4 regions of the Rhizobium sp. NLR22b genome follow, and region 1 is predicted to be linked to each of the others. Evidence: predicted binding sites of a transcription regulator. Region 1 holds the regulator's gene; each other region holds the start of a gene.

The links. Region 1 encodes PhoB, which activates phosphate uptake and scavenging genes when phosphate is short. Its sites were predicted from a motif close to TGTCATNNANCTGTCAT; they were not measured.
Region 2: a site for PhoB is predicted at 4,214-4,230, ahead of HJC00_RS07125 (YdcH family protein). Genes of this name have one in related genera too.
Region 3: a site for PhoB is predicted at 4,194-4,210, ahead of HJC00_RS24790 (DUF1045 domain-containing protein). Genes of this name have one in related genera too.
Region 4: a site for PhoB is predicted at 2,951-2,967, ahead of HJC00_RS07330 (esterase-like activity of phytase family protein). Genes of this name have one in related genera too.

Annotation. Positions count from the first base shown of each region.
Region 1 is NZ_JABDWM010000001.1:505,739-513,317, reverse strand. It holds gene HJC00_RS02420 (substrate-binding domain-containing protein) at 1-706, shown strand, start outside; gene pstC (phosphate ABC transporter permease subunit PstC) at 874-2,355, shown strand; gene pstA (phosphate ABC transporter permease PstA) at 2,352-3,674, shown strand; gene pstB (phosphate ABC transporter ATP-binding protein PstB) at 3,690-4,505, shown strand; gene phoU (phosphate signaling complex protein PhoU) at 4,549-5,262, shown strand; gene phoB (phosphate regulon transcriptional regulator PhoB) at 5,423-6,106, shown strand; gene HJC00_RS02390 (GcrA family cell cycle regulator) at 6,400-6,933, opposite strand; gene HJC00_RS02385 (aspartate aminotransferase family protein) at 7,357-7,579, shown strand, end outside.
Region 2 is NZ_JABDWM010000003.1:213,488-221,066, forward strand. It holds gene ggt (gamma-glutamyltransferase) at 1-11, opposite strand, end outside; gene HJC00_RS07100 (alpha/beta fold hydrolase) at 136-1,191, opposite strand; gene HJC00_RS07105 (hypothetical protein) at 1,307-1,921, opposite strand; gene ykgO (type B 50S ribosomal protein L36) at 2,030-2,155, opposite strand; gene HJC00_RS07115 (5-(carboxyamino)imidazole ribonucleotide synthase) at 2,320-3,396, opposite strand; gene purE (5-(carboxyamino)imidazole ribonucleotide mutase) at 3,393-3,887, opposite strand; gene HJC00_RS07125 (YdcH family protein) at 3,904-4,107, opposite strand; gene HJC00_RS07130 (YdcH family protein) at 4,336-4,509, shown strand; gene HJC00_RS07135 (helix-turn-helix transcriptional regulator) at 4,705-4,965, opposite strand; gene HJC00_RS07140 (sulfite exporter TauE/SafE family protein) at 5,033-5,797, opposite strand; gene HJC00_RS07145 (thiamine phosphate synthase) at 5,906-6,559, shown strand; gene HJC00_RS07150 (tetratricopeptide repeat protein) at 6,570-7,579, shown strand, end outside.
Region 3 is NZ_JABDWM010000017.1:60,493-68,071, forward strand. It holds gene phnC (phosphonate ABC transporter ATP-binding protein) at 1-793, shown strand, start outside; gene phnD (phosphonate ABC transporter substrate-binding protein) at 880-1,785, shown strand; gene phnE (phosphonate ABC transporter, permease protein PhnE) at 1,850-2,809, shown strand; gene phnE (phosphonate ABC transporter, permease protein PhnE) at 2,817-4,160, shown strand; gene HJC00_RS24790 (DUF1045 domain-containing protein) at 4,302-4,997, shown strand; gene HJC00_RS24795 (alpha-D-ribose 1-methylphosphonate 5-triphosphate diphosphatase) at 5,011-6,150, shown strand; gene phnN (phosphonate metabolism protein/1,5-bisphosphokinase (PRPP-forming) PhnN) at 6,147-6,743, shown strand; gene HJC00_RS24805 (GrpB family protein) at 6,764-7,267, shown strand; gene HJC00_RS24810 (LysR substrate-binding domain-containing protein) at 7,318-7,579, opposite strand, start outside.
Region 4 is NZ_JABDWM010000003.1:256,619-264,197, forward strand. It holds gene tkt (transketolase) at 1-12, opposite strand, end outside; gene HJC00_RS07315 (DUF4164 domain-containing protein) at 346-621, shown strand; gene HJC00_RS07320 (cell division protein ZapA) at 638-1,015, shown strand; RNA gene ssrS (6S RNA) at 1,085-1,243, shown strand; gene HJC00_RS07330 (esterase-like activity of phytase family protein) at 1,323-2,795, opposite strand; gene HJC00_RS07335 (NAD(P)-dependent oxidoreductase) at 2,997-3,980, opposite strand; gene HJC00_RS07340 (helix-turn-helix transcriptional regulator) at 4,079-4,615, opposite strand; gene HJC00_RS07345 (helix-turn-helix transcriptional regulator) at 4,704-5,027, opposite strand; gene HJC00_RS07350 (SRPBCC domain-containing protein) at 5,083-5,565, shown strand; gene gnd (phosphogluconate dehydrogenase (NAD(+)-dependent, decarboxylating)) at 5,680-6,711, shown strand; gene HJC00_RS07360 (mechanosensitive ion channel family protein) at 6,920-7,579, shown strand, end outside.

The DNA.
Region 1 (7,579 bases):
TTATGACGGCATCGTCTTCGCAACCGACTCGTCCAACCCTGATGTCGCTTACGTTCCGGCCGACATCTACAAGGCACTCGCTGCCCAGGTCGTCGTCGACGGCAAGCTCGTCGCCAACCCCTACAAGAAGTGGTCGGAAGTCAATCCGAAGCTCCCGGCCGTTGACATCGCCGCCTATATCCCGGGCGAAAAGCACGGCACGCGCGAAGTCTTCGAACAGAACGTTCTTGCCGCCGGCTGCAAGGCTTCGGGCGCTCTCGACGTCATCGCCAAGGAAATCTCCGACAAGGCCGCCCAGACCAAGGCTTGCGTCGCGGTCCGCAAGGACGGCGCTGCGGTCGACATCGACGGCGACTATCCGGAAACCCTCGCACGCATCGCGGCCAACAAGACCGGCGTCGGCGTATTCGGCCTTTCCTTCTATGAAAACAACGCCGACAAGCTGAAGGTCGCCAGCGTGAACGGTATCGTTCCGTCCACCGAAACGATCGCCAACGGCACCTACCCGGTTTCCCGCCCGCTGTTCTTCTATGTCAAGAAGGCACATCTCGGCGCCGTTCCGGGCCTGAAGGAATACGTCAGCTTCTTCGTATCCGACCAGATGATCGGCCCTGACGGCCCGCTGGCTGAATACGGCCTCGTTGCCGCTCCGGATGCCGAGCGCGACGCGATCCGCAAGGACGTCGAAGCTGGTAAGTCCATGTAATGACTTTGCCGGCGCGGTGCTTCAAAGCCCGCGCCGGCATCGTTTATGGCCCTGTGTCCCGGTCTTTCCGCGGCAGGGTTGAATTCCTTCTCCATGATTGGAAGCCGAAGGCAGGCTGATGAAGCCGCCCGCGCTTTTTGGGGGCCACGGGCCTGGGGACGTAACGAATGAGCACATCCGTCATACTTCTGTGCCTTGTGGCGATCGGCGCCGTCGCCTATCTGGTCGCGCGCGGCCGTGCCGCAGCCCTTGCCGGAGGCAGGTCCTCCGCACTGCATTCCCGGCCGGCCTATTACGGCGCCTATGCCGCGATCTGGACGGTTCTTCCCGCCCTCGTCGTCCTCTGCGTCTGGCTCTCCGTCAGCCCCGGCGTCATCCAGTCCTCGGTGCGCGGCACTTTCCCTGCCGAGGTCAAGGCGCAGGCCGCGGTCGAACAGGATCTGAGCTATTCGATGGTGGCGACGGTCGCGCGCGGCCTGACGATGCTGACATCGGACGAAGCCGCCGCGGTGGCAAACGATCCGGCCGCCCTGCAGGCCAAGCTCAGCGAAAAGGGCGTGCCGCTCGCCGGCCAGCCGCAGCCATACATGGTCGAGGCCGCCAAGACGCTCAATTCCATGAGCATGACGAGCCGCCTCGCCATGACCGCGATCGTCTTCATTCTGGCCGTTGCCGGCGCCTTTTATGCGCTGCGCGCCATCGCGCCGCGCTTCCGCGCCCGCAACCGCGTCGAGCGCGTCATGCTCTGGGGCCTGCTGCTCGCCTCCTCGATCGCCATCCTGACGACGGTCGGCATCGTGCTGTCGATGCTGTCGGAAGCGGTTCGCTTCTTTGCCGTCGTTCCCGCCGGCGATTTCTTTTTCGGCACTGTCTGGGATCCGCGCTTTGCCGGCGCCGGCAGCTCGTCCTTCGGCCAGTTCGGCCTGATCCCGCTCCTGCTCGGCACGCTTTATATCGGCCTGGTCGCCATGCTGGTAGCCGTGCCGGTCGGTCTCTTCGCCGCCATCTACATGGCCGAATACGCCTCGCCGAAGGTGCGCGGCGTCTCCAAGCCGCTGCTCGAAGTGCTCGCCGGCATCCCGACGATTGTCTACGGCTTCTTCGCCCTCGTCACCGTCGGCCCCTTCCTGCGCGATTTCTCCGCGCAGATCAGCGGCCTGCTCTCCGGCAACTATTCGAACTTCATCCAGGCGCAGAGCGTTCTGACCGCCGGTATCGTCATGGGCATCATGCTGATCCCCTACGTTTCCTCGCTGTCGGACGACATCATCACCGCCGTACCGCGGGCGCTGCGCGACGGTTCGCTCGGTCTCGGCGCCACACGCTCCGAAACCATCAAGAAGGTGGTCCTGCCGGCGGCACTTCCCGGCATCGTCGGCGCGCTGCTGATGACCGCCTCGCGCGCCATCGGCGAAACCATGATCGTCGTGCTGGCCGCAGGTGTTGCCGCCCGCATTCAGATCAACCCCTTCGAGCCGATGACCACGGTGACCGTCAAGATCGTCAATCAGCTGACAGGCGACCTTGAGTTCACCTCGCCGCAGACGCTGGTCGCCTTTGCGCTTGGCATCACGCTTTTCTGCATCACGCTTTGCCTCAACATCTATGCGCTCTACATCGTGCGCAAATATCGGGAGCAGTACGAATGACGAATATTGTTTCTCCCGCCGTCGGTGTCACCGTTTCCAAGGCGCCTGCCCGCCGTGACATCGGCATCAAGCGCCGCTATGCCGCCGAGCGCCGGTTCCAGGCCTACGGCATCGCCGCCATCGCCTTCGGCCTCATCTTTCTCTTCGTCCTGCTGTGGACGGTGATCGGCAAAGGCTACACCGCCTTCCAGCAGACGACGATCACCCTGCCGATCGAATTCGCCGAAAAGACGATCGATCCGAACGGCAAGCGGGCGACCGATCCTTCGGTGCTGATCGCCGCCAACTATCCGGTTCTGCTGCGCGACGCGATCGTCAAGCAGCTGAACATCAATGCATCGAGCCGTCCGGATGTGCGCGATGCAACCGCCATGCTCTCCAAGAGCGCGCCGATCCAGCTGCGCGATCTGGTCGTCGCCGATCCCTCGATCATCGGCAAGACGGTCAATGTCACCCTGCTCGCCGATGCCAATATTGACAGTGCCAACAAGGGCCAGATCGATCTTTCCGTCGATGAGAAGAACCGCAAGGTCAACGACAAGCAGGTCAACTGGATGAACCAGATGAAGGCGGGCGGCGTTCTCCAGAAGCAATTCAACAGCGGCCTCTTCGTCAACGGCAATTCCAGCCGCCCGGAGGCCGCCGGCCTCGGCGTTGCCCTCATCGGCTCGCTTTACTTGATGCTGATCGTGCTCGTTCTGTCGCTGCCGATCGGCGTCGCCGCCTCGATCTATCTCGAGGAGTTTGCGCCGAAGAACAGGCTGACGGACCTGATCGAGGTCAACATCAACAATCTCGCCGCCGTCCCGTCGATCGTCTACGGTCTGCTCGGCCTTTCCGTCTTCATCAACTTCATCGGCCTGCCGCGCTCGGCTTCGCTGGTCGGTGGCCTGGTGCTGACGCTGATGACCCTGCCGACGATCATCATCGCCACCCGCGCGGCTCTGCGCGCCGTGCCGCCTTCGATCCGCGCCGCAGCGCTCGGCCTCGGCGCCTCGAAGATGCAGATGGTGTTCCACCATGTCCTGCCGCTTGCCATGCCCGGCATCCTCACCGGCACGATCATCGGCCTGGCGCACGCGCTTGGCGAAACCGCGCCGCTGCTCTTGATCGGCATGGTCGCCTTCGTCGCCAATGCGCCCACGACACCGCTCGAGCCCTCGACGGCCTTGCCCGTGCAGGTCTATATGTGGGCGAACGAGGCCGAACGTGCCTTCGTGGAGCGTACTTCGGGTGCCATCATCGTCCTGCTCCTGTTCCTGATCGTCATGAACATGGGCGCCATCCTCTTGCGTCGTCGCTTCGAGCGCCGCTGGTAAACGGAGTTAAACATCATGAACATGCTGACGGAAGCTGCAGTTGAAAAGGCGCTGGATCAGAAGATGAGCAACGTCCCGTATAAAATGATCGGACAGGATGTCTCCGTATATTACGGCGAGAAGCGCGCGCTTTTCGACGTGAACCTGAACATCCGCGAAAACACCGTAACCGCCCTGATCGGCCCCTCGGGCTGCGGCAAGTCGACCTTCCTGCGAAGCCTCAACCGCATGAACGACACGATCGAAGGCTGCCGCGTCACCGGCAAGATCACGCTCGACAGCGACGACATCTATGATCCGGATATCGACGTGGTCGAACTTCGCGCCCGCGTCGGCATGGTTTTCCAGAAGCCGAACCCGTTCCCGAAGTCGATCTACGAAAACGTCTCCTACGGCCCGCGCATCCACGGTCTCGCCAAGTCGAAGGCCGATCTCGACCAGATCGTCGAGAGCAGCCTGCAGCGCGCCGGCCTGTGGAACGAGGTCAAGGACCGCGTGCACGAATCCGGCACCGGCCTCTCCGGCGGTCAGCAGCAGCGCCTGTGCATTGCCCGCGCCGTCGCCGTCAGCCCGGAGGTCATCCTGATGGACGAACCCTGCTCGGCCCTTGATCCGATTGCCACCGCCAAGGTCGAGGAGCTGATCCACGAGTTGCGCGAGAACTACACGATCGTCATCGTCACCCACTCCATGCAGCAGGCCGCGCGTGTTTCGCAGCGCACCGCCATGTTCCACCTCGGCAACCTCGTCGAGGAGAACGACACCGACAAGATGTTCACCAACCCCGACGATCCACGCACCCAGGATTACATCATGGGTCGCTTCGGCTGATCCCGGCGACACGAAGCTTTCCGTTATTCGAGGACAAAGCCCCATGGCATCGACACATATTTATTCCGCCTATGATGATGATCTGAAGTTCCTCTCCAGGCGGATTTCCGAAATGGGCGGCCTGGCCGAACAGATGGTCGCGGAATCCGTCCGGGCGCTGGTCAACGGCGATACGGCGCTGGCGCAAAAGGTCATTTCCGACGATGTGATCCTCGATCACACCGAACGCGAGATTGGCGACAAGGCGATCGTCACCATCGCCCGCCGTCAGCCGATGGCCTCGGACCTGCGCGAGATCATGGGTTCGATCCGCATCGCCGCCGATCTCGAACGCGTCGGCGACCTCGGCAAGAACACCGCCAAGCGCGTCATCGCCGTGCAGAGCACAGGCGTGCCGCGCAAGCTCGCCCGCGGCCTCGAGCACCTCTCTGAGCTGGCGCTCGTCCAGCTCAAGGAAGTGCTCGACGTCTATACGACACGCGCCGCCGACAAGGCGACCGCCATCCGCGAACGCGACAACGAGATCGACGCGATGTACACCTCGCTGTTCCGCGAGCTCTTGACCTACATGATGGAAGATCCGCGCAACATCACGAGCTGCACGCATCTGCTCTTTTGCGCCAAGAACATCGAGCGCATCGGCGACCATGCCACCAACATCGCCGAGACGATTTACTACATGGCGACGGGCGCCCAGCCGGAAGGCGATCGTCCGAAGGATGACAGTGCCAACACTGTCGGCGCCGCGACGGAATAATTGTTCCGAACGAGCCGCCCGGGCCAGCCGCCCGGACCAGTCACTTGCGTGCGCGCCCGTTCGGGGCGCGCAAAGAGGTCGCAGCCAATTTCTGAATTTGCGCAGGACGCCTGCTTAAATCGTCCCGGTTTAAGGCTTGTGCGCGAGGAGACGGACACGCATGATCCCGAGAGTCGCAGTTGTTGAAGACGAGGAAGCGCTGAGCGTGCTTCTTCGCTATAATCTTGAGGCGGAAGGCTTTGAGGTCGATACCATCCTGCGCGGCGACGAGGCCGAGATCAGGCTTCAGGAGCGCACGCCCGACCTTCTCATCCTCGACTGGATGCTGCCCGGCGTCTCCGGCATCGAACTCTGCCGGCGCCTGCGCATGCGGCCGGAAACCGAGCGGCTGCCGATCATCATGCTGACGGCGCGCGGCGAGGAGAGCGAGCGTGTGCGCGGACTGTCCACCGGCGCCGACGATTACGTCGTCAAGCCCTTCTCGACCCCCGAGCTCGTCGCCCGCGTCAAGGCGATGCTGCGTCGGGCCCGTCCCGAGGTGCTGTCCTCGGTGCTGAAATGCGGCGATATCGAGCTCGACCGCGAAACCCATCGTGTCCACCGCAAGAGCCGCGAAGTCCGCCTCGGCCCGACCGAATTCCGGCTGCTGGAATTCCTGATGTCGTCGCCGGGCCGGGTCTTTTCCCGTTCGCAGCTGCTGGACGGCGTCTGGGGCCACGACATCTATGTCGACGAACGCACCGTCGACGTCCATGTCGGCCGCCTGCGCAAGGCGCTGAATTTCTCCAACATGCAGGACGTCATCCGCACCGTCCGCGGCGCCGGTTATTCGATGGAGGCCTGAAGGCTGAGGGAGTGTGGGGTTGGCGTTCCCGCCAAACGCACGGCAGTACGGCTTGTGAGGCCCGCCTTGTCGTCCATCGTCGCCGCTGCGGAGCCAGCGTCGTTGCGCCGGCGAGGCTTATGCGTCTCGGCACCACCTTTCCATCGCGCCTGCAAAGCCGACTTGTCCCGGCGCCACCTCTCCTCCGTCAAGCCCTGGCATGACGGAGTGTGGGGGTTGCTAAACGCAAAGGTCACTTCCCACTCGAATAAGAAACGGCGGCCCGTTTTTTATGTCTGGCTATACCGGTCCGCTCAGCTGACCCGCGCCGCCGCCCGGCGGCGTTCGTTGATCGGCTGATAGGCAAGCTTCTGATGATAGCTGCAATAGGGCGAATTGTCCGGGGATTCGCAGCCGCAGAAATGGAAATCTTCCTTGAGCGGATCGCCGACCGGCCACTTGCAGGTGCGTTCGGTGAGCTCCGTCAGGCCGAGGCGGCGGGAAATCGGCACCACCACGTTGCCCTTCGGCACATATTCCATTTCCTCGACTGTATCGATCTCGATCTCTTCCTTCAGCAGGGTTGCGCCCTGCTGGCGGGTCACGGTGCGGGTGGCGATCCGGGAGGCGTAGTTCGGCGCGCGCGGCGCGGATGTCTGGCGCTTCGGCGTGCGCGCCGCGGTGGCCGTGCCGCCGGCCTTGGCGCGGCCGGGAAGGCTGAGCCTGTGCACCTTGCCGATAACGGCGTTTCGGCTGACCCCGCCAAGCTGCGCAGCAATCTGGCTGGCGCTCAGTCCTTCGGCCCAAAGCTTCTTGAGTTTCTCGACCCGCTCGTCTGTCCAGTTCATGCCCTGTCTCCACCTTTTGCGTTGGTGATGGCAGAATCCCTCACCGTTGTCCCGGAAGCCTCCGAAACAAGAAACGCTTGATCAATTTTGGTGACTAGTTCCGCCGCATGCAGTCTAGTAATTGAACTTTAACCTAGTGTGAGGCTGACTCCGTGACAAGAGTCGCGGGAATCCGGATGAATCGAATTTCAAGTTTTTCCCCAACTTGCTGCCTCTGCGTGTCATTTCTGCAATAATGCCTGTTGAAGGCCGAAAGTGCCCCTGTACAAGCTTGCGGCATACGCTAAGGCCGCAGTTTTGTTGACATTGCAGCGCGAAAAGGAAATAGTACCGCTCGCCGCCGAAAGGCGGCATTTTTGATTTTTCGGACCTGGTTTTGTTAGCCGGAATCCGCGCCTGACAACATTGAACGGGAGACCCGCGATGGCTGAAGCCGCGCCGCTTTACGACACCTATTCTCGTGCCCCGCTGCGGTTCGAGCGAGGCGAGGGCGTATGGCTGATCGCCGAGAGCGGCGAGCGTTATCTCGATTTCGGCGCCGGGGTCGCCGTCACCTCCGTCGGCCACGGCAACCCGCATGTGGTCGCGGCGCTGAAGGAGCAGGCCGACAAGGTCTGGCACCTCTCCAATATCTATGAAATTCCCG
Region 2 (7,579 bases), on a different contig from region 1:
AGGCGGCCCATGATTTCCCCTCCTATGGACAACAACGGAAAGACATATGGGGCTGCTGCGGTCCGCGGCAATGCGAGGAGCAGGCTTTGTGCGAGGAAGCCGGCCGAATGTCCGACAGGGACACCGCCGGAGAGATCAAACGCCGTGGAGAGCGCCCGGCATCCGCGACGGCTGGATTTGGATCGCTTGATCGCGGAGAGAGGCGGCGAGCCGCTCTTCGGCACGGCGGGCGGCCGCCTGGAGGTCGCGGGGCTCGCCGGCGATCTTTTCCATGGCGGCGATAGCGACGTCGGTGGCCAGATAATCCGGCTTATGGCCGACGCCGCCGACCGTAACGAGTTCGGAACCTGGTATATCGCGGGCGAGGCCGCGCGAATGCAGGTGTTCCCAGACGATCTTGTCGCGGTCGCCCGTGATGATAACGGTAGGCGCGGTGATCTGCGAGTAGAGCGGCGACTGCTCCTTCACATAGGCGAGCAGTCTTTTGAAATCGGCGGCATTGTTGTGGAAGGTGCGCGGGCGCAGCACCAGCGACGGGCCGGTTTTTTCGATGTAGTCGGCAGGGCGTGGATTGGGACGGAAAACGTTCAATGTGCCGCGCTCCAGCCGGCTCAGTCCAAGCGGAACGACGATGGCGTGGTTGAAGAGCCAACCGATGACCGGCACGGTCGCCACGTGGTAATACCAGTCGATGCCGCCGGGCCACGGATGGGTGGCGGGTGCGAGGAAGAGCAGACCAGCGGTCTTATCCGGATGGCGCAGTCCGAAGGCGGCGGTGATCGCGCCTCCGAAGGAATGGCCAACAATGATCGCCTTCTCGATGCCGCGCTTTTCCATCAGTCGAGCGATTGCATCGGCCTGGCCCGAGGGTACGGCGTTCTCAGGGCCGCCGCGCTCGGAATAGCCGTGACCGGGACGATCGACGAACAGCATTTCCGCCCGGCCTTCGAGCGGGGCGCGAAAGGCGACGAACTGATCGAGCAGATTGCCGCTAGCGCCGTGAATGAAGACGAGCGCCGGCAGATCCGCATTTTGGGGACGTTCGACATGGACGGCGTTCATGCGGTAGCCGCCGACATCCGTCAATTCACCGATATTCGGATAGGTCCGTTCGAATTGCCGCGCCTTATAAGAAGAGTAACCGATGGCGGCGGCGAGCGGGGCAAGAAGGGCGGAAACTTCGGCAAGCATGATCTTAACGGCGACAGTCGATGGATTTTGCGAGGGGCGGCGGTCGCGTCAAATTGCCCTCGACAGGTTCTAAAATTGCGCGCTCCGGCCGAAGGTCAAGCTTGATCGGCCGGCTTCAGGTGCGATTGCCGGCGAGTTTTTCCGCAAGCATGTTGACCTGCTCCTGCGCAGTGCGATCGGCGGGATAGATATCGAGGAACCGTTCCCAGGCCTTCAGGGTCAATTGATCGTTGCCGGAATTGCTGAGGATCGCGGCCATGCCGGAGAGCGCGCCGAAATGGCGCGGCTCGATATCCAGCACATGCTCGATGTCGGACATCGACTTGCGGTAATTGCCCATGACGAAATTCAGCGTGGCGCGGCGATTCCAGCTCTCGGCATAATCGGGCTTGAGGGCAATCGCCTCGTCGAGGAAATCGAGAGCGGCGGGATTGCGCTTTTCCTCAATCGCCTTGTCGGCCCATTGCATCAGTAGGTTCACGGTCGCGCTGCCGGAATCATTCCATTCCAGACGAATTTCGTTGGCAATGCTGCTGGCCTTGTCAGGATCACGCTCGCGCTTCAGCTGGCTGAAGAGCTGGTCGAGACGCTGCTTCGGCGAACTATTGGCATCCCTCCGCTCGACAATGACGTTGTTTTCCGCCGCGGTGGCCGGGAACGGGGAGGTGGAGAGGATGAAGGCGAGCGGCAGCACCGCTGACGTCAAAGCAAAAAAGCGCATGGCGGACATATTAGCCCGCCAGCGCCGAAGATCAAACAAATTAGACGTGATCACCGCAGCGACCCACCGGATGTCCGTCGGCGCAATCTGCGCGGCGCACAATCCGGATTCGCGCAATCAGCCCTGACGAGCCTTGTAGCGCGGGTTCAGCTTGTTGATGATGTAGATGCGGCCCTTGCGACGAACCAGACGGTTGTCACGGTGACGAGCCTTGAGCGACTTGAGCGAATTCTTGATCTTCATTTTTCTGATCCGCGATCTCTATGGGGGAATTCACATTCGCCCGTAACTTTAACAATCAAAAGCGCGCCGTCGGGGCGCGCTCTTTAGGTGGGGGTGCAGATACCTCGTCACCTCCAGCGTGTCAACCACGTGACGGTGTTTTTCCCAAGCCGCAGGACCGTTTCTCACCGCGAAACCGGCAATTTCGGCGCCAATGTCGTGACATGACCCATCTTGCGGCCGGGGCGCCACTCGCTCTTGCCATAGAGGTGAACCAGCGTGTCGGGACGTTGCAGCCAGTCGCGGACGGCAAGGATATCGTCACCGACCAAATTCTGCATGACGCAGTCGGAGTGGCGCTCGCCATTGCCGAGCGGCAGGCCGGCGACAGCGCGGATATGTTGCTCGAACTGGCTGACGACGCAGGCGGCTTCCGTCCAATGACCGGAATTGTGGACGCGCGGCGCCATCTCGTTGGCGATCAGGCCGCCATCGGCAAGCACGAAGAATTCGATGCCGATCACGCCGACATAGTTCAACGCGGCGAGAATCTTTTCGGCCGATCGACGAGCGGCCTCCGCTGTCGTCGCCGAGATTGCGGCCGGAACGGTCGAGGTATGGAGGATGCCGTTGCGGTGGACATTCTCGGCGGGATCGAAGCAGACGACCGTCCCATCCGCGGCACGCGCGGCGATGATCGAGACCTCGCGCTCGAAGGCGACGAAGCTTTCGAGGATGAGCGGCACGGCCCCGAGCGCGGCATAGGCACCGTCAGGATTGTCGGCGGGCGAGCGGAAAACCTTCTGCCCCTTGCCGTCATAACCGAGGCGGCGGGTCTTCAGCACGCCCTGGCCGTCGAAATCTTTCAGCGCGGTTTCGAGATCTGCCTGGCTGTCGACCGCATGAAAGCGAGCGGTTGAGATGCCGCAGCCGTTGAGGAAGCGTTTTTCGACGAGCCGATCCTGGGCGGCCTCAAGCGCCTTGGCAGGCGGATAGACGGCGATGCTTGCCGAGAGCGCTTCGGCGGCTGCGACGGGCACGTTTTCGAATTCGTAGGTGACGACGTCGCAGGCGTCTGCCAGTTCGGCCAGTGCCGCCGGATCGTCATAGGCGGCAACGATCTGCCGGTTCGCCAGTTGGGCGGCGGGGCAGTCGAGCTGCGGCTCGAGGATGACAGTGCGGAAATTCAATCTGGCGGCGGCGATGGCCAGCATGCGGCCGAGCTGGCCGCCGCCGACTATGCCGATTGTTCCTATGGTCATTGGTTGTCCATTGGATATTCGGCGACGGCAGCACTCTGGCGCTCGCGCCATTCGTCGAGCCTGTCGGCAATCTCTTCGTCGGAAAGGGCCAGCACGGCGGCGGCGAGAAGAGCGGCGTTGACCGCACCCGCCTTGCCTATGGCGAGGGTCCCAACCGGAATGCCGGCCGGCATCTGCACGATGGAAAGAAGGCTGTCCTGGCCGGACATGGTCTTCGACTGGACCGGCACGCCGAAGACCGGCAACGGCGTCATCGATGCGGTCATGCCCGGCAGATGCGCCGCACCGCCAGCACCGGCGATGATGACCTTGAAGCCTTCCGCACGGGCGCCCTTGGCGAAATTCATCATACGCTCGGGCGTACGGTGCGCTGAGATGATGCGCGCATCATAAGCGATTTCCAGCGCTTCCAGCGTGTCGGCCGCGTTCTTCATGGTCTCCCAATCGGATTGGCTGCCCATGATGATGGCGACGAGTGGTCTATCTGTCATCCTGCGGCGGTTCCTTTCAGGCAATGATGTCGGGAACGATCTGGTCTTCCAGCTTGGAGAGCTTGTCCTTGATGACGAGCTTCTTCTTCTTCATGCGCTGGATTCGCAGAGCGTCGCATCCGGTCTCGATCATGGCGTTGATCGCAGCGTCGAAATCCTCGTGCTCCTGGCGCAGACGCGCCACCATGAGCCTGATTTCCGCCTGTTCCTGATCGGCCATATGCATTCCCCGTTATCGTCCACGGACCTTGTCCGATCTGCCGATGATTTCCGCAAGCTCCTATCACCAAATACGGGTAACGGCTAGTTAGTCGTGATCATGAATTTGCCATCGCATCTTCATCTTTTGGCCTTCGACAAGCCTTCAAAAATATGTCACAGTCCGCCCGTTGACACCTTAGATCCCCGACGACGATGGTCGGGGAGGGTAAGAGGAAGGAAGGGTCAAATGACAGTTGAAGCTCATCTTGAATCACTCCAGAAAAAGCATGTTGCTCTCGAGGAGGAGTTGCATGCACTCAGAACAGCTCCTTCTATCTCCGATACAGAAATTGCCGAATGCAAGCGCCGCAAGCTGCGCATCAAGGACGAGATTCAGCGTCTCAAGTCATCCGTCCATTAATCTTCCCAAGGGTCGCCGGGCGATCATCTTGCGCAAGAGGTAAATCCATCCATTCCGCCTAAAATTTGCAAGAACCGGTGATCACACCAGAATTGCGCCAGCCCGATGCTTGTGACGTCGCGGCTGGCGCATTTGCGTCTGCTTGCAGCAAAAGGGCGTTTTTATGATGCGTCAGGGGTGTGATCGGAGGTGCGGTCAGGCCCAGAACTGATCCAGCCACAGATTGAGCTTGTCAAAGCCGCGGTTGTTGACCGCGTAGATGCGTTTCGTACCTTCCGAGGTCACGGAGACAAGATTGCTGTCGAGCAGTGCCTTCAGGTGCTGCGAGACAGCGGGCCGACTGATCGGCAGGCCCTCGGCAAGCTCGTTGACCGTGCGCGGCGCGCGCCGCAATTCCTCCAGCAGAAAGCGCCGGTTCGGGTCGGCAATCGCAGAGAAGGGGTCCGTGTTCGACATGGCAGAAACGCTACGTCAAACCGGCCGTTGCAGCAAGGAAATTGTGCATTGCAGCGTACTGCCGCCCTTACCAGCCGAGGCCCTCGCGTATGATCAGAAAGGCCGCGATCAGCGCCATCGCATACATGAAAGGATAAAAGATCTGCGGCTTCATGCGGCGCACGCACCAGGCCCCGGCAAGGGTGGCGAGCGGCGCGAAAGGCAAGAGCGTGGCGGAGGTCGCAAGGTTCTGCGTGTCGAGCTGGCCGAGGGCAAAGTAGGGAATGAGCTTGATGGCGTTGAGGATTGCGAAGAAGCGCACGCTGGTGCCGGTATATTCGCGCGGCTCCAGTTTGAGCGGCAGGGCATAGATCTGAAACGGCGCGCCGCCGGCATGGGCGACGAAGCTGCCATATCCGGAAAACGTTCCCCAGAGGGCGGCAGCGACCGGCCGCTGTCCGTGCGGGGGGATCGTCTTGCTGGCGCCGGGGCCGAAATTGTTCCAGAAATAGCGCAGGCAGAAGAGGATCGTCACCGCGCCGATGACGACGCGCAGGACATTGCCGGGAACAAGCGCCGAGGTCGCCCAGCCGAGGGCAATGCCGAGAATTGCGCCCGGCAGCATGATCTTCAGCGTCGCCCAATCGCCATGCCTGCGCCAGATGACAAGCGAGATCATGTCCATGAAGACCAGGATCGGCAGCAGGATTGCCGCCGCCTCGAGCGGCGAGACGACCAGGGCGAGGAAGGGCAGGCCGATCAGCGACAAAGCGTCGCCCATGCCGCCTTTTGCGAGACCAACAAGCAGAACCGCGGGCACGGCGGCGTAGTAGAATGACAAGTCCTGCGGCATGCTTTCGACGTCCTCCTCTTGCAAGCCTCCTCTAACGGAACTACTCACACAAAACGAGTGCGGATCCGTCTTTTCGAGAAGGGAATTCGCAGGAAACGGAAAGACCTCATGACCGAACCCGAAAACCGCTGTCGCCTGGTGCTCATCGTCCCTGATATTGCCGACGCCGATGAACAGGCAAGGATCGTCACCGATGCGCTGAAGGGCGGCGATGTCGCCTCCGTCATCGTGCCGCAATACGGGCTCGACGACGGCGCCTTCCAGAAACATGCCGAAAAGCTGGTGCCAGTGATTCAGGATGCGGGGGCCGCCGCGCTGATTGCAGGCGACAGCCGCGTGGCGGGACGGGCGAAAGCCGATGGCCTGCATATAACCAGCAACGCGCAGGCACTGTCGGAGGCGATCGACAAACACGCTCCGAAGCTGATCGTCGGCGGCGGCAATGCCAGCGACCGGCACAATGCGCTGGAGATCGGCGAAGTCAGGCCGGATTATATCTTCTTCGGCAAGCTTGATGGGGATATCAAGCCGGAGGCGCATCCCAAGAACCTCGCGCTCGGCGAATGGTGGGCCTCAATGATCGAAATCCCCTGCATCGTCATGGGCGGCACCGATCCCGCGTCGGCTCTTGCCGTTGCCGAGACCGGAGCAGAGTTCGTGGCGCTGCGGCTGGCGGTGTTCGGGGAGCCCGGCCGAGCGCCATCCATCGTTGCCGAGATCAATGCTCTGCTTGACGAAAAAGCGCCACGGTTTGAGGATTGAAATCCCGCTCATGCCGATCCTGCCCGCCCGCCCTTTGAAATATCTGCTTGCCAGCATAGTCGCCCTCACTGCGGGCGGGTCTGATATCGCTGTGGCGCAGGCACCGGACAGCGTCATCAGCCAGCCCGGCGCTGCGCCGGCGTCAAGCTTTCGTACCGACCGGCACACCAACGGGGATGTGAAGCCCTCGGACGGTGTCGGCGTTTTCGATCGCATGGGCGCGAAGCTGCCCGACCTCCCGCCCGAGAAAGATTACAAAGGTCCGATCGACGAGGCGTACGGCGCCTATCAGCGCGGCTATTATCTGGCGGCGATGGACAAGGCGCTGCCGCGCGCCCAGCTCGGCGATCCGGCGGCGCAGACGCTGATCGGCGAAATCCTCTCGCAAGGCCTCGGCGTCAAGAAGGACGTGAAAGGCGCTGCCTTCTGGTACGGCAAGGCGGCCGAAGGCGGCGATCCTGCGGCGATGTTCAAATATGCGCTCATGCTGATGGAAGGCCAAGGTGTGCCGCGCGACAAGGTCAAAGCCGACGACTATATGCGCAAGGCGGCCGAAGCCGGCAATCCTTCGGCCGAATTCAACTGGGCGCAGATTGTTGTCGCCGACAATCCCGGCGAAAAGGGGCTGAAGCTCGCGCTACCGTTTTACGAGAAATCGGCCGAGCAGGGCATTGCGGATTCGCAATATGCCGTGGCGCAGATCTATGCGACGCTGAAGGATCTGCCGGAGGAAAAGAAGCAGCTCGCCCGCGAGTGGATGGCGCGCGCCGCGCGCGCCGGCTTCGACACAGCCGAGCTCGATCTCGGCATCTGGCTCGTCAACGGCGTCGGTGGTCCCAGGGATTACGTCAAGGGTTTCGAATGGCTGAAACTTGCCGCCAATGGCGGCAATGTCGTTGCCCAGAACAAGCTTGCCCATCTCTACATCAACGCCATCGGCACGCCGCCGAATCCGATCGAGGCGGCGAAGTGGTATGTGCTGTCGCGCCGTGCCGGGCTTGCCGATCCAGCGCTGGAAGA
Region 3 (7,579 bases), on a different contig from region 1:
TGCCGTGACGCTCACCGTTGCCCAGGGCCAGATGGTTGGCATCATCGGCCGCTCCGGCGCCGGCAAGTCGACGCTGCTGCGCATGATCAATCGGCTGCAGGAACCGAGCTCCGGCTCCATTCATTTCGCCGGCGTCGAGGTCTCCGGGCTTCGCGGCCAGGCATTGCGCAACTGGCAGCGCGACTGTGCGATGATCTTTCAGCAGTTCAACCTGGTGCCGCGCCTCGATGTTCTCACAAATGTCATGCTCGGCCGCCTCAATCACCGCTCGACGCTTCTGAGCCTTCTCAACATCTTCACCCGGGAAGAACGCGTTCATGCGATCGCCGCACTGGAGCGCCTCGGCATCGAGCAGACGGCGCTGCAGCCGGCCGGCACGCTTTCCGGCGGCCAGCAGCAGCGCGTGGCGATCGCCCGGGCGCTGATGCAGAACCCGAGGATGGTACTCGCCGACGAGCCTATCGCCTCGCTCGACCCGCTGAACGCCAAGATCGTCATGGATGCGCTGCGCGACATCAACGAGCGCGAGGGCATCACCGTCATCACAAATCTGCATACGCTCGACACTGCCCGCAACTATTGTGAGCGCATCGTCGGCATGGCCGGCGGCCGCGTCGTCTTTGACGGCAAGCCCTCGGAGCTGACGGCCGAAGCCGTGAAGGCAATCTACGGAACGGACAAGGATGGCGCCGGCATCGACGAAACCATGACGTCGACATCCATCAATATCGCTGCCGAGCGGGCAGACAATCCATCCGCCGGCGCCCAACCGCTGGCATTGGCCGGTCTCTGAGCGGGACCGCCGCGATCGAACGCCCGCGTCAAGGGCACATTCTTCGTAACGGGAAGGCCGGAACACCGGTCGATAGGAGAGAACGCATGTTGAAGAAAGCACTCTTTGCGGCAACGGCGCTGTTCGCGCTCGCCGGCGCCGCCAATGCCGCAGACCTCAAGGAATTCCGCATCGGCATCCTTGGCGGCGAAAACGAAACCGATCGCCTGCGCAATTATGCCTGCCTTGCCGACCATCTGAAGCAGGAGTTCGGCTTCGAGAAGGTCTCGCTCTTCCCGGCCGCCGATTATGACGGCGTTATCCAGGGTCTGCTCGGCGGCACGCTCGACTTCGCCGAACTCGGCGCTTCCGGCTACGCCTCCGTCTACCTCAAGGACTCGAAGGCCGTTACGCCGATCCTGACGACGCAGCAGAAAGATGGTTCGACGGGTTATTACTCGATCGGCCTTGCACTGAAGTCCTCCGGTATCAAGACCATCAAGGACGCCAAAGGCAAGAAGCTCGGCTACGCCGATCCGGACTCCACCTCCGGTTACCTCGTTCCGCTGACGCAGATCCCGAAGGACACCGGCATGCCGAATGACAAGTTCTTTGCCTCGACCCAGTTCAACGGCGGGCATGAAAACAACCTGCTTGCCGCCTATGACGGCAAGGTCGACGTCGCAGTCGACGACTCGTCGGGCATCGGCGATTTCAAGGACGGCTACACCTCCGGCACCTTCCGCAAGGAAGTCGACAAGGGCGCCGTGGACCCGAACAAGCTCGTTGAAGTCTGGCGTTCGCCGCTGATCCCGAACGGCCCGCTCGTCGTGCGCAACGCCCTCGGCCAAGAGTGGCAGACGAAGCTCGCAGCCTTCTTCATGGCCCTGCCGGAAAAGGATCACAAGTGCTTCTCGGCTGTCGAAGGCGGCGACTACAAGGGCTATGCCCCGGTCAAGCACGACTTCTACAATGCTGTCGTCGAGGTTCGCAAGGCGGCCATCGGCGGCTGATCGCCTTTTCAATGCGGGGCGGCCGGCAACGGCCGCCCTTTGTTTGTTACCGCGCGGAGCGTCCATGACCATTGCCGATACACAGCCGCACGTGCAGAGCACGCAGGAGATCGCCACCGCCTGGGATCGGATGGTCGCGAAGCGCCGCTTTTATACCGTCCTTGGCTTGGTCATCCTCGTTGCGGCATTCGTCAGCTCCGTCCGGTTCGCCGATGAGAGCAATGCCGGCCATTTCTTCGAGCGTCTGCCGCATCTTTTCGACTTCCTGAGCTGGCTCATTCCCAAGGATTGGAACGATGTCTGGCGCGCGCTGTTCGACATAGCCAGCGTCAACGACAGAGGCGGCGAGGAATTCAACTTCGACAAGGGCCGCGTCTACGTCTGGGGTGCCTTCTACATTCCGGAATATTTCGAGCTGATGATCGTCACGATCAACGTAGCGCTCATCTCGACCATCATCGCCTTCATCTTTGCGGTTCCCTTGAGCTTCTTTGCCGCGCGCAATCTCACGAATTCATGGCCGCTGCGCATCGTCACCAAGCGGCTGATGGAGTTCCTGCGCGCCTTCCCCGAGATTGTCATTGCCGGCCTGTTTTCGGCGATCCTGTCGATCGGGCCGGTCGCCGCCATCATAGCCATCACCCTGCACACGATCGGCGCGCTCGGCAAACTCTTCTACGAAGTCGCCGAAAACATCGATATGAAGCCGCATGAGGGGATGAAGGCCGTCGGCGCCAACTGGTGGGAGCGCGTGCGCTTCGCCGCCCTGCCACAGGTGCTGCCGAATTTCACCTCCTATGCGCTCTTACGCCTGGAGATCAACGTGCGCGCCTCGACCATCATCGGGGCCGTCGGCGGCGGCGGCATCGGCGAGGAGCTGAAGCTTTCGATCTCGCGCGGCTTCGGCGCCAAGACGATGGCGCTCGTTCTGCTGCTCTTCGTGACGATCGTCGCCGTCGACCAGTTCTCCGCATGGCTGCGTCGCCGTCTCGTCGGCGAGCACGCTTTCCTTCCGCAACATTGAGGCCGCCATGACGGTGATTGACGCAAACCGCATGCATGAGATCGAAGCGCGCTATCCGGAATATTTCCACCGATCGTTCCGCCAGCGTTTCGGCGGGCTGATGATCCTCATTGCGACGCTGCTCTACGGGCTCTATGCCGTCTGGTTCTTCGACCTGCCCAAGCTCTTCGCCGAGGCCCATTGGGAACGCGTCGGCATCTATCTCAGCCAATGGGTGAGCTACGATGTCCAGCCGGACCTCCGCATCCAGGACGACGGCTCGATCGAGGTGCGTTATCCCCGCTTCTCACCGCTCGGCGATCATCCGCACCCGGACTGGGTGGTCAACAATCCCGACGGCAGCATCACCGTTTCCATCAGCGGCATCAGCCGCAGCGTCACCGTCTCAAAGAGCGAAACGATCGTGACCGCGCACGGCGTCAGCGTCCCCGTCGACGTATCGAGCGGCGCGCCTGAGGTGGTCGGGCCGGTGCCGAGCTGGATGACTGTTTATGACGACAACGTGCTTGCGGATCTCGGCTTTGCCGGCGACGTCAGCATTTCCGTCGATCGCGTGAAGGTCCGCAAACGCTTCCTCGGCTGGGCGAATTTCATCTTCGACACGCAATCCTCCTTCTTCGACAAACCGGTCGGCGAAGTCATCGGCCTCGTTGTTTCCGGCCCGCGCATCAAGCCCGACCAAACCAACCTATCGCTCGCCTTCGAGGATATCTGGAACAACAGCGAATGGCAGCATGGCGACGTCTGGACCAAGCTTTTCCAGACGATCGTCATGGCCTTTCTCGGAACGCTGCTCGGCGCGCTTGCCGCCTTCCCCCTCGCCTTCCTGGCAGCGCGCAACATCACGCCGAACCGCCTCCTGAACCAGATCCTGAAACGCTTCTTCGATTTCCTGCGCTCGGTCGACATGCTGATCTGGGCGCTGTTCCTGACGCGCGCCTTCGGCCCCGGGCCGCTCGCCGGCAGCGGCGCGATCTTCCTCACCGAGACCGGCACGCTCGGCAAGCTTTATTCCGAGGGGCTCGAGAATATCGACAACAAGCCGCGGGAAGGCATCAAATCAACCGGCGCCCAAACGGTGCTCGTCCATCGTTACGGCATCATGCCGCAGATCGTTCCGGTTATCGTCAGCCAGACGCTCTACCAGTGGGAATCGAACGTGCGCGGCGCGACCATCATCGGCGCTGTCGGCGCGGGCGGCATCGGCCTCAAACTCTGGGAGGCGATGCGCACCAACGCCAACTGGGAAAACGTCGCCTATATGGTCATTCTGATCTTGATCGTCGTCTTCCTGTTTGACGCCGCCTCGAACGTCCTGCGCCACCGGCTGATGGGCACGAAGACGCACTGACCGTTCGACGAGGGGCGACGGCGACGCTGCCGCCATCATCATTCTGTCACGGAAATCTTTTAGCCGGGAGCCTGCTTGCGGTTCGCCGCCAAATCACTGCACATTGCGCTCCCCGTTTCGACGATCCCCAGGATAAAAGCCTTGCGCTACGCTCTCTATTTCTCGCCGCCGAAGGATGATCCCCTGACCGGCGCGGCTTCGCTCTGGCTCGGCCGCGATGCTTTCACCGGCAAAACCTATCCTGCACCCGAACATGAGACACTCAGTGCGGCAGAGCAGTTCGAGCTGACCGCCGACCCACGCCGCTACGGCTTTCACGCGACGATCAAGGCGCCGTTTTCGCTTGCCGCTTCCGTCACCGAACGGGATCTCATCACCTTTGCCGAGGATTTCGCGGCGCGCACCCCGGCCTTCAAGATTCCTGAACTCGTGCTCGGCCAGCTTGGCCGTTTTTTTGCACTGGTTCCCGGTTCTCTTTACCAACCTCTTCAGGATTTCGCCGGAAAGGTGGTAAAATCCTTCGAACCGTTCCGCGCTACGCTTTCCGAGACTGATATCGCGCGACGCAACCCGGAGAAGCTCAGCGACAGCCAGCGCGCCAATCTGCAACGCTGGGGCTATCCTTACGTCATGGAGGATTTCGGGTTCCACATGACTCTGAGCGGCCAGGTGCCGGAGACACGCGCGGAGGTGATGAAAACGGTCCTGGCGGAGCGTTTTGCCGGTTTTACCGGCCGGCCGCTTTCGATTTCCGGCCTCGCCGTCTTCATCGAGGAGACGCGCGGCGCCCCGTTCAAAGTTCATTCCTGGCTGCCGCTTTCCGGCGCCAAAAGCTGAAAGACCTGACGATATGAGCAAAGAGACCGTCTTTTCCAACGCCCGCATCGTTCTCGAGGAGGACGTCCTTTCAGGATCGATCCTCATCCGCGACGGCAAGATCGTCGATATCTCCGAAGGCAATTCGGTAGCCGGCGAAGATTTCGAGGGCGACTACGTCATTCCCGGCCTTGTCGAGCTGCATACCGACCATCTCGAAGGCCATTATCAGCCACGTCCGGGCATCCGCTGGCACAAGACGGCTGCCGTCCAGGCGCATGACGCCCAGATCGTCACATCGGGCATCACCACGGTCTTCGACTGCCTGCGCATGGGCGCGGACGAGGACGGCGGCTTCGAACATGGCGAGATGCGCGAGATGGCCGACGCCATCCAATCGGCGGAGAAGGAAGGCAGGCTGCGCGCGGAGCACCTCCTGCACCTGCGCTGCGAGGTCTCGGCCGACAACGTGCTCGAACATTTCGCCGATTTCGAAAAGGATCCGCATGTGCGGCTCGTCTCGCTGATGGATCACGCGCCCGGCCAGCGGCAGTTCCAGACGATGGATCAGTATATCTTCTACTACCAGAAGAAGCGGGGCCTGAGCGATGAGGCTTTTGCCCGTTTCGTCGCCAAGCGCCAGGCGGAATCGGCGCGCAATTCGACGCCTCATCGCAATGCCATCGCCAAGGTCTGCGCCGAGCGCGGCATCACCGTCGCAAGCCATGACGACGCCACGCTCTCTCATGTCGACGAGGCGATCGACAATGGCGTGCGCCTCGCCGAGTTTCCGACCAGCTTCGATGCCGCCCGGGCATCGCACGAGCACGGCATGAGCGTGCTGATGGGCGCACCGAATATCGTGCGCGGCAAATCCCATTCCGGCAACATCGCCGCCCGCGATCTCGCCGAAATGGGCGTGCTCGACGTGTTGTCCTCCGACTACGTGCCGCTCAGCCTGCTGCATGCACCCTTCATCCTCGCCGACGAGGTGGAGAGCATCACCCTTCCGAAAGCGATCGCGATGGTGACATCGACGCCCGCCCGCACGGTCAGCCTCGACGATCGCGGCCGGATCGCGACCGGGCTGCGCGCCGATCTCGTCCGTGTCCACCGTTCGCACGGCGTGCCGGTCACACGCTCCGTCTGGCGCCAGGGACGCCGTGTCGCATGACCCCGCACGAACCACATGCAGCAGCCGGAGCCGAACGGGGCATCATGGTCGTCGTCGTTGGGCCGAGCGGCGCCGGCAAGGACACGCTGATGAACCTCGCTGCGCGACGTTTTGCCGGCCGCGACAATGTGCATTTCGCCCGCCGCGTCATCACCCGCCACCGTGACGCCGGCGGCGAGGATCATCTTTCCGTCTCTCTCCAAGGCTTTGCCGCCATGGAGCAGTCAGGCTCCTTCGCCGTCTGGTGGGAAGCGCATGGCCTGAAATACGGCATTCCGGCCGAAGTCTCGGTGGCGCTGTCGCGAGGCCACGTCGTCGTTGCCAACGGCTCGCGCTCGGCGCTTCACCGCTTCCAAGCCGCTTTCCCGCGGCTGAAGGTCATCAACGTCACGGCCCGTCCCGAAGTGCTCGCCAGCCGGCTGGAAGCGCGCGGCCGCGAGACACATGAGGACATCATGGCCAGGCTCGCCCGCGGGCCGCTGACCGTGCGTGGCGACTACGACGTCACGGAGCTCGACAATAGCGGCTCGCTCGAAGAAGCTGAGCAGAAGATGATCGCGATCCTGGACGGATTGTTGGCCGAAGTGCGCTGACGACAATCGCGAGGAAGGGCATGCGCGCCGTCAAAGTGGTCGACTACAACCCGTCCTGGCTGCGGCTCTTTGCCGAAATCAGCGCCGAGATCTCCATCCTGCTCGGCAATCTCGTGCTTTCCATCGATCATATCGGCAGTACGTCGGTTCCCGGCCTGGCCGCCAAGCCGAAGATCGACCTCGATATCGTCACGATCTCCGACGACGCTCTACCGACGGCGATCGATGCGATGCGCGCGGCCGCTTTCGTCTTCCACGGCGATCGGGGAGAGAAACGCTGGGCCTTCACCCGGGATCACCCGGGTTACGGATTCAAGCTCTATCTCTGCGGAGCCGATAATCGCGCGCACCGCGAGCGCATCCTGTTTCGCGACTATCTCAGGGAGCACCCGGAAAGAGCCCGGGCCTATGCCGAGCTGAAACGCCGGCTGGCTGTGGCGGCAGGCGGCGACTGGGATTTCTACACCGGCGGGAAGACCGGGTTCGTCAGTGAGACGGTGCGGCTGGCCATATCGGGAGCGTGAGATCGGCTGTGCGCCCTTTTTCAAACCAGGAAAGCGTGTTCCACCCCCTCCTATCGCCCCGGCTTGCTGGTTTCATCAGACGAATGACCGCCAATAGTTTCAGCGATTGACTGTTGCATCCATGCGCGGAACCGCGCCAAGGTCACTTCATTCCAGCGTTCTCGCGATCCGACGAAATAGTAGCCGCCGAGCCGAACATCCGTTTCGAGCAATTCGACCAGCCGCCCAGCGCGCAGGTCATCCGCAGCGATCAAACGCGTCGCAAGCGCTATTCCTTGGCCCGCGACCGCCGCATCGACCGTCAGATTGGCC
Region 4 (7,579 bases), on a different contig from region 1:
GAGAGAGGTCATAGCTTTTCTGCAAGCTCCGGGTGTCGGGGGATGGCCTCGAGCCTCCAAGACCATCGAGTGAAAGCGGCTGACACATAGCAGTTGGGGCTGGCGAGTCAATAAATGGCGGGGCAAATCCCAGCGGCCTGCGGCAATTTTTTGACATTTGATCGCTCGACTATACAAAAGACCAAACTGGCGCGGCGGGCCTGTCCAAAACGTTCATCCACAGATAGGCAGGCTGCCGGGTGACGGGATTTATTGACGGGCCGTTGGCGAGCTGCATATCCTCTTGAAATCACAAGATCGGCAGATGTGGCCGATTCGCAGGTCCTGCACGGGAATCGGAAAGGCATGATGCCCACAGGCAAAACCATGGAAGCAGCGCTCGACGAATTGAGACAGGCGATTTCGAGCCTCGAAAACGCCGTCGACATGCGTGTCGAGCGGCAGCGCGAGCAGGGGGAGATCGAGGGCGAGGTGCGACGTGTGCATGCCGACCGCTCCCGTCTGGCCCAGGAGCTCGACCAGGCCGAATTTCGCGCCAACCGGCTGGAAGAGGTCAATCGTGAGGTATCGCGGCGGCTGGTGACGGCCATGGAGACGATCCGCGCGGTTCTGGACCGCTGATGAGAGAGAATTTGATATGGCGCAGGTGACGGTAACGATCGACGGCAAGGCCTATCGCATGGCCTGCGAGGAGGGGCAGGAGGATCATCTGACCGATCTCGCCACGCGTTTCGACCGCTATGTCGGCCATCTCAAGGGCCAGTTCGGAGAGATCGGCGATCTCAGGATCACCGTCATGGCCGGCATCATGATCATGGACGAGATTGCCGAGCTGACGCGCCGCATCGCCGGGCTGGAAACCGAGCTCGAGTCGCTGCGCGGCAACCGCGACACCGTGCTTGCCGCGACCGCCCGCACCGAGGAAACGTTGGCGGCAGCGCTCGGCGAGGTTTCGAGCCGTATTCGCGGCATCACCGACAAGCTGAATGGCCGGGCCGCACCCGAACTCAATTGATGTCAATTAAATAAAAACGGCTGGCCGTCGCCACTGGCGCGTCGATGCAAACGGCCTTATATATCGCGATGCGGTCTGCGCCTCTCGACAGGAACCACAATCCCTGGGGCCATACTCGATCCAAAGGGAGCTGTCCCTGTCCGGGCTCGTGGGCCTGGACACACGGTGCCCACCTACGTTTGTAGGCGCCCAGGATCGTAAACATCCATCGGTCGTCGTGGATCGCACCTTTTCCTTTCATCGTTGAAGACGAAGCCGGGTGTATAGGGCGAACGCGGCTTGCGCGTCCGCCCCTCGTGGCGCGCAGTTACTTCTTCAAGCCGGGAAGCGTCACCTGGAAGACCTGGAACATGGTGTCGACATCGGCGCCGCCGTCAGCCTTATAGGCTGCGCCAACCTGGAAGCCATCCTGCGTCAAGAAGTCGTTGTCGTTGGCGACGAACAGGAAGTAATCGTCCGGCAGCTTCGTGTCGAGGACACTTGCCAGACCCATCGCTTCCCATTTTTCCGATAGATCGTTCCTGTCGTTCGGCGCACCGTTGTGCAGGCCGAAGCGGCCAAGCTCGGCCTCGTCGTTGAGGTCGATGAACGGTGTCAGCGTAGCCGGTGTGAGCGACGGGTCGAGGACACCTTTCGGTGCAGCCGCCTTGCCGGCGTCGAAATCGCTGCCGGCGATATCGGTTGCGGCGGATAGGTCGACGATGTCGATCTTGCGATACAGAGACGTGTCGCCCTTCACGCCCTGGCCGTTGCCGCTGTCACGGGCAAGCATCAGGAAGGTCTTGTCGGAAAGGGCGACGATCTCGCTCTCGGCGGCGATCGTCGTCTTGCCCTTAGCGTCCTTGAAGATCGGCAGCGGCACGACATATTCGTGCACCAGCTTCAGATGATCGGGATCGGCGGCGTCATAGATCATGGCGCGGGTATTCTGGCGGGTCGAGCCGGAATCGCCGCCGTCCTGGCGGGCCGCCGACTGCAGTACGGCAACGATAAACTTGCCGTCGGGCGTCATTGCCATGCCTTCGAGGCCCTGGTTGTTCTGGCGGCCGGTTTCGGGGTCCTTCGGATCGGGAGCGGACCCGCCGGGACCGGGATTGTTTGAAGCGAAGCTCAGCGCGCCCTTGCGCATCGGCAGAAGCGCCTTGGGCGGCTGGGTGGCTGAAAGCAAGTGGCCATCGGCGGAGAAGCGATAGATATAGGGGCCGTATTCGTCGCTGACGAACATAGTGCCGTCGGCCATGCGGATGATCGCCTCATCGTCGAGGGCGATCTTGCCGTTCGCCGCCTGCGGCAGCGGCGGGAAGTTGCCGGCAGCGGCGCGGACGCCGGATTCCGGGTCGAGACCGGTCGTGTCCGCGCCCTTGTCGTCAACAAAGAGCATGGACTCGACGAGTTTCGCCTCGACGCCCGATTGCTCATTGCCGGCCTCGGGGGTCGCGCCTGGCGCTGTCGGGGTCAGAATGATCGAAAGGGTGTTCAGGCGCGGGCGGTAGTCGACAGTGCCGGCGGCATTGTAACCGCGGTCGGGCAGCAGGTAGAGCGTGCCCCTATAGCTGGCGCCATCCCGAGTCCAGGCGGCGGGGTCGATCGCCATCCCGGAGCCGGAGCCGAAGGTTTCACCGAATTTGTCGCGCTGGTTGGCTGGAATGCGGCCGACGCCGACCAGGCCCTTATTGACGAAAGTGGCGGAATTCTCCGACCTTGCCAAGGCGGGAATGGCGGCGGATGCTGCGAAAACTGCGGCGAACAGCCGCGATGCATATGATCTGACGTTCTTCATGAAATAGCCTCTCGGTCAAAAGCGTTCCTGCAACGGTTCCCGCCCGCAAGCTGGACACCGTTTCGAATGACATTCCTCGGCTTTGGGATCGATTCCTCAGAACCGAACACACCCGGATTTCGCCCCTATCCCGGCTAAACGTCTAGGATGGGATCGTGATAACTGGATGACACCCTCGGAGCCTGCAATCAGCTCATTGCCCTAATCGACCGGATAGGGTCCTTCGGCGAATACTTCCTCGTGGTAGCCCTTGGAGCCGACATCGATCGCCAACGGGCTTCGCCACTCGCGACACTCGCGCAGGCAATCGAGCACGAAGCGGAAATCATAGCGCGGCCGCCAGCCAAGTTCGCGCCTTGCGCGTTCGTTGACGTAGACGCGATCGAGCGTCGGGAACATTTTCCAGCCGCGTTCGGCGTAAAGCGTGTTTGCACCTGGAAACAGCCGCTCGACGACAGCAGGCGCATCACGCCTGAGCTCTGCGCGATCGCCCGGTAGAAAGGGCGTCGTGGCCGAGATGATATAGCGGCCGAAGCCGATTGCCGGCGCCTTTTCGAGCGCCAGAAAATGGGCGTCGACCACGTCGCTGATATCGACGCGGCGATGAAGCAGCTCGTTGGCCTGCGCATTTCCCGCCGAATAGCTGTTGCGAATCTCGGGATCATCATCACTTTCGGGAAAGAAGCGCGACGTCCTGAGGATGACGACAGGCAGGCGGGATTTGCGGGCGAAGAGTTCCGAAATTCCTTCGGCAGCGAGCTTTGTCACGCCGTAGATATTCTTCGCGACAGGAAGCACGTCCTCGGTGACCCACGCTGCGGGCTCGCCGGCCGCCGGCGTCAACGCCGCGCCGAAAGCGCTGGTGGTGCTGGTGAAGACGAAGCTTGCAACGCCCGCGGCAGTCGCCTCTTCGAGCAGGTTCAGCGTGCCGCCGACATTGGTGTCGAGGAAATCGCGATTGCCGTGGGTCGCCACATGCGGCTTGTGGAGCGTGGCGGCATGGATGACTTGGCTGATGCCCGACATCGCTCGCCTGATAAAGCCGCGGTCACCGATGGAGCCGACCATATCGGTAAAAGCCGAAGGCTTGATGTCGATGCCGCGCGCCCACCGGCTCTGAGCTCTCAAGCTGCGCATCAGCGCCTCGCCGAGGTGGCCGGCGCTTCCCGTCACCAATATCGTCATCGCGTCGTCTCCTGACTGCGTTGGCGGCGGACGCTATAAAGACCGGTGTCGTGGGACAACGCATAAATTATGCATGGGCATGCAGGAAGGCTGCAGGCTCAGCGGATTGTGGTGACGAGGCGGCCAGCGGTGCCATCGGAAAGCCTGATCCGCTCCCAAGTGACGCGGCCCGGGGTAATCGGCAGGCGCACATTGCCGTTGGCGCCGGTATCGAAGGTCAACGATAGCAGCCTGTCCTCATGCCAGCCGCGCTCCTCCAGAGACAGTTCGGCGGCGGCGATCTCGGCGGAGGCGTAGGAAAAAAGAGAGCGGCCGAGAAAAGCGCCGAGCGGTGCACGCCATTCCGCCTGCCGCGGTCGGGAAGCAGACAGAAGCCGATGCGTGCTATCGCAGATCAGATGCACAGACCGGACGGAATCCTCGACCAGCCGCTTTAAGGCCGCATCGGCCGCAGCATGTTGCGGCGTGGCGAAAATCCGTTCCAGCTTGACGGCTTGGTTGGGCGAGGGATCAAGCTGGCCGCGCTCCCAGCGCGAAACGGTCGCCTGGTTGACGCCGAGGAGTTCCGCGAGGTGTTGCTGCTTCATGCTGCGCAGCAACCGCATGCGGCGTATGCCGGCTCCTGATATCGTCATTTGTCCTGAGCTCCCACGCTTCTTTTGCCAGGATAGGAGTTCGGCGGGCCGGAGGGCAAGCCGATCCTCACGCCGGTCATTGTTCCGGCTAGCCTTCGAGGTCGCTTCTCAGCCGATCAAGGATCGACAGGGCATGACCTGCATAGGCGCTGATCCAACGGTCGTAGATGTGTTTGATCGGCAGACTGTTCAGGTGGTTCCAGCGTTCGCGGCCCTCCTTTCTGGCGACGATCAGCCCCGCTTCCTCAAGCACCTTCAGATGCTGCATCACCGTGCAGCGGTCCATCCCGGAAAACATCTCGCAGAGCGCGCCCGTTGTGCGGGGGGCCTCCTTGAGCAGGTCGAGGATTTCGCGGCGGCGATGATGCGCCAGTGCCTTGAAGACAGGGTCGTCGGTTGATTCGCTTGACATGTTATATTTTTATAACATAATGGCCTCAGGCACAATGGAGAAGAGGAGAAGTGCAATGTCTCTCGGAATCCGCGTTTCCGGCCGGATCGGCCGTCCTGTTGCCGAAGTGTTCGATGCCGTCGTCAACCCGAAGAAACTCAGCAGCTATTTCACCACGATCGGCGGGGCGAGCGCCCCGCTCGTTCAAGGCACGACAGTAACCTGGTGGAAGGATGCGCCGGTCGAGGTTGTCGAGCTTGTGCCGGAAAGCCGCATCGTGCTTCGCTGGGACGGCGGCACTGCCGAGGACAAGACAAGGTATAAGACGCTGGTGGAAATGAATTTCAAGACGCTGGAGGATGGCGGCACGCTGGTGACGATTGCCGAGAACGGCTGGCGCGAGGACGAGGCCGGCCGGCGCGGCACCTATCTCAACTGCGAAGGCTGGACACAGATGCTTTGCAGCATGAAGGCCTTCGTCGAATACGGCATCAATCTGCGCGAGGGCATGTATCTCAGCGAGATGAAAGGCGAGCCGGCCAGCGCCCCGGATGTTTGACGAGGCCTGTCTCGAAGGAGATCGGCGGCCCATCGCCAGACTTTGCTTGCCTGTCACACTGCGGGTGCTAGTTTCCGGAGTCGATACTTCATCTCGGTTTCCAGGAGATTCATTATGCAGCTTGGTATGGTCGGTTTGGGCCGAATGGGCAATTATATGGTCCAGCGCCTGATGCGGGGCGGTCACGAATGCGTCGTCTACGACACCAGGCCGGAAAGCGTTGCTGAGCTCGCAGGTCTCGGCGCGACCGGCAGCGCTTCGATGGAGGAATTCGTCTCCAAGCTCACGCATCCGCGTGCGATCTGGCTGATGCTGCCGGCGGCGATCGTCGACAAGGTGCTGGCCAGCCTGGTGCCGCTGCTTCAGAACGGCGATATCGTCATCGACGGCGGCAATTCCTATTACCACGATGACATCCGCCGTGGCGCCGAACTCATCACCAAAGGCATCCATTATGTCGATGTCGGCACCAGCGGCGGCGTCTTCGGCCTGGAGCGCGGCTATTGCCTGATGATCGGTGGCGAGAAGGGTACCGTCCAACATCTGTCTCCGATCTTTGCGACGCTCGCCCCCGGCGTCGGCAAGACGGAAGCATCGCCAAACCGCACCGCCGAAGCGGCGGCGGCCAGCACGGCGGAGCAGGGTTATCTGCATTGCGGCCCGCACGGCGCCGGACATTTCGTCAAGATGGTGCATAATGGCATCGAATACGGCCTGATGGCTGCCTATTCCGAGGGCCTCAACATTCTGAAACACGCCAATATTGGCGCCGCCTCGCACGATGCCGATGCGGAAACCGCGCCGCTCGCCCATCCCGAACATTTTCAATACGACTTCAATCTGCCGGATGTCGCGGAAGTCTGGCGCCGCGGCAGCGTCATCACCTCCTGGCTGCTCGATCTCACCGCCGATGCCCTGCATGTCGACCCCGCACTTTCGAAATATGCCGGCCGCGTCTCGGACAGCGGCGAGGGCCGCTGGACGATCATGGCGGCAATCGACGAAAGCGTGCCGACACCGGTGCTGAGTGCGGCGCTCTACGGCCGCTTCTCCTCGCGCGACAATGACGAGTTCGCCAACAAGGTGCTGTCGGCAATGCGCGCGGGTTTCGGCGGCCACGTGGAAAAGCCGGCGCCGAAATCCTGAAGGCCAGGTCACTCCCTTCACTGAGCAGAAGGCGACCGTCACCCGTAAATGGCGGGCTTGACGGCCGGCCTCGGTAGGCGGCGCCAGCGGTCTTTCCTGGCCATCGGTATGGCTTTCCTGCCGCTTGCTGGCGGCAGCAGTCGCGAGTATCCAATGCAAGATGTCAGCCTTGTTTTGTGCAAGCGCGACACTTGATTGGAGGGCGGTCGTGAAGCGTGACAGGGCAGGAGGCTTGAAGGCCGCCATATCGGGCATATTCATTGTGCTTCTTTCCGCGGCTTCGCCCAGCTTTGCCCAGACGCAGCCGGCACAAGCGCAGGCCGCGGCCGCTCCGCCGGCCCAAGTGCGTGAGATGATGCAGCTCATGCAGACGCCCGAGGTCAAGCAATGGATGTCGGCCCAGATGGCGGCGACGTCTGCGGGCGATACAGCGGTGGAAAACCAGATGTCTATCCTGTCGGGTTTGCTGCAGCATGCCCGTCGTCATGTCTCGATGGTTTCCGATGCCGCGATGACGCTGCCCTTGCAGATCAACAATGCATTCTCGCTGCTTTTCGGCGAAATCGCGGCCACCGGCCGAATGCGTATGGCCGGCCAATTCCTGGCGATCTTTCTGCTGGGCGCGATCATCGAAAGCATTGCCCGCTATGCCTTCCGTCGCCGCCGTCGCCGTCTGGCTGCGATGGCAGGCATGCATCTGGCGCCGCGTGTCATCCCGGCGCTGATCTTCGCGGCGGCGACGGTGCTGACGCTGCTCAGCCTCTACTGGCCGCCGATCAGCCAGAGCATCGCCATCGTCTGCGTCGTCGCACTGATCGTCCAGCGCTTCACGATCTGCCTCGGCGGTGTGCTGGTCGATCTCATCGCA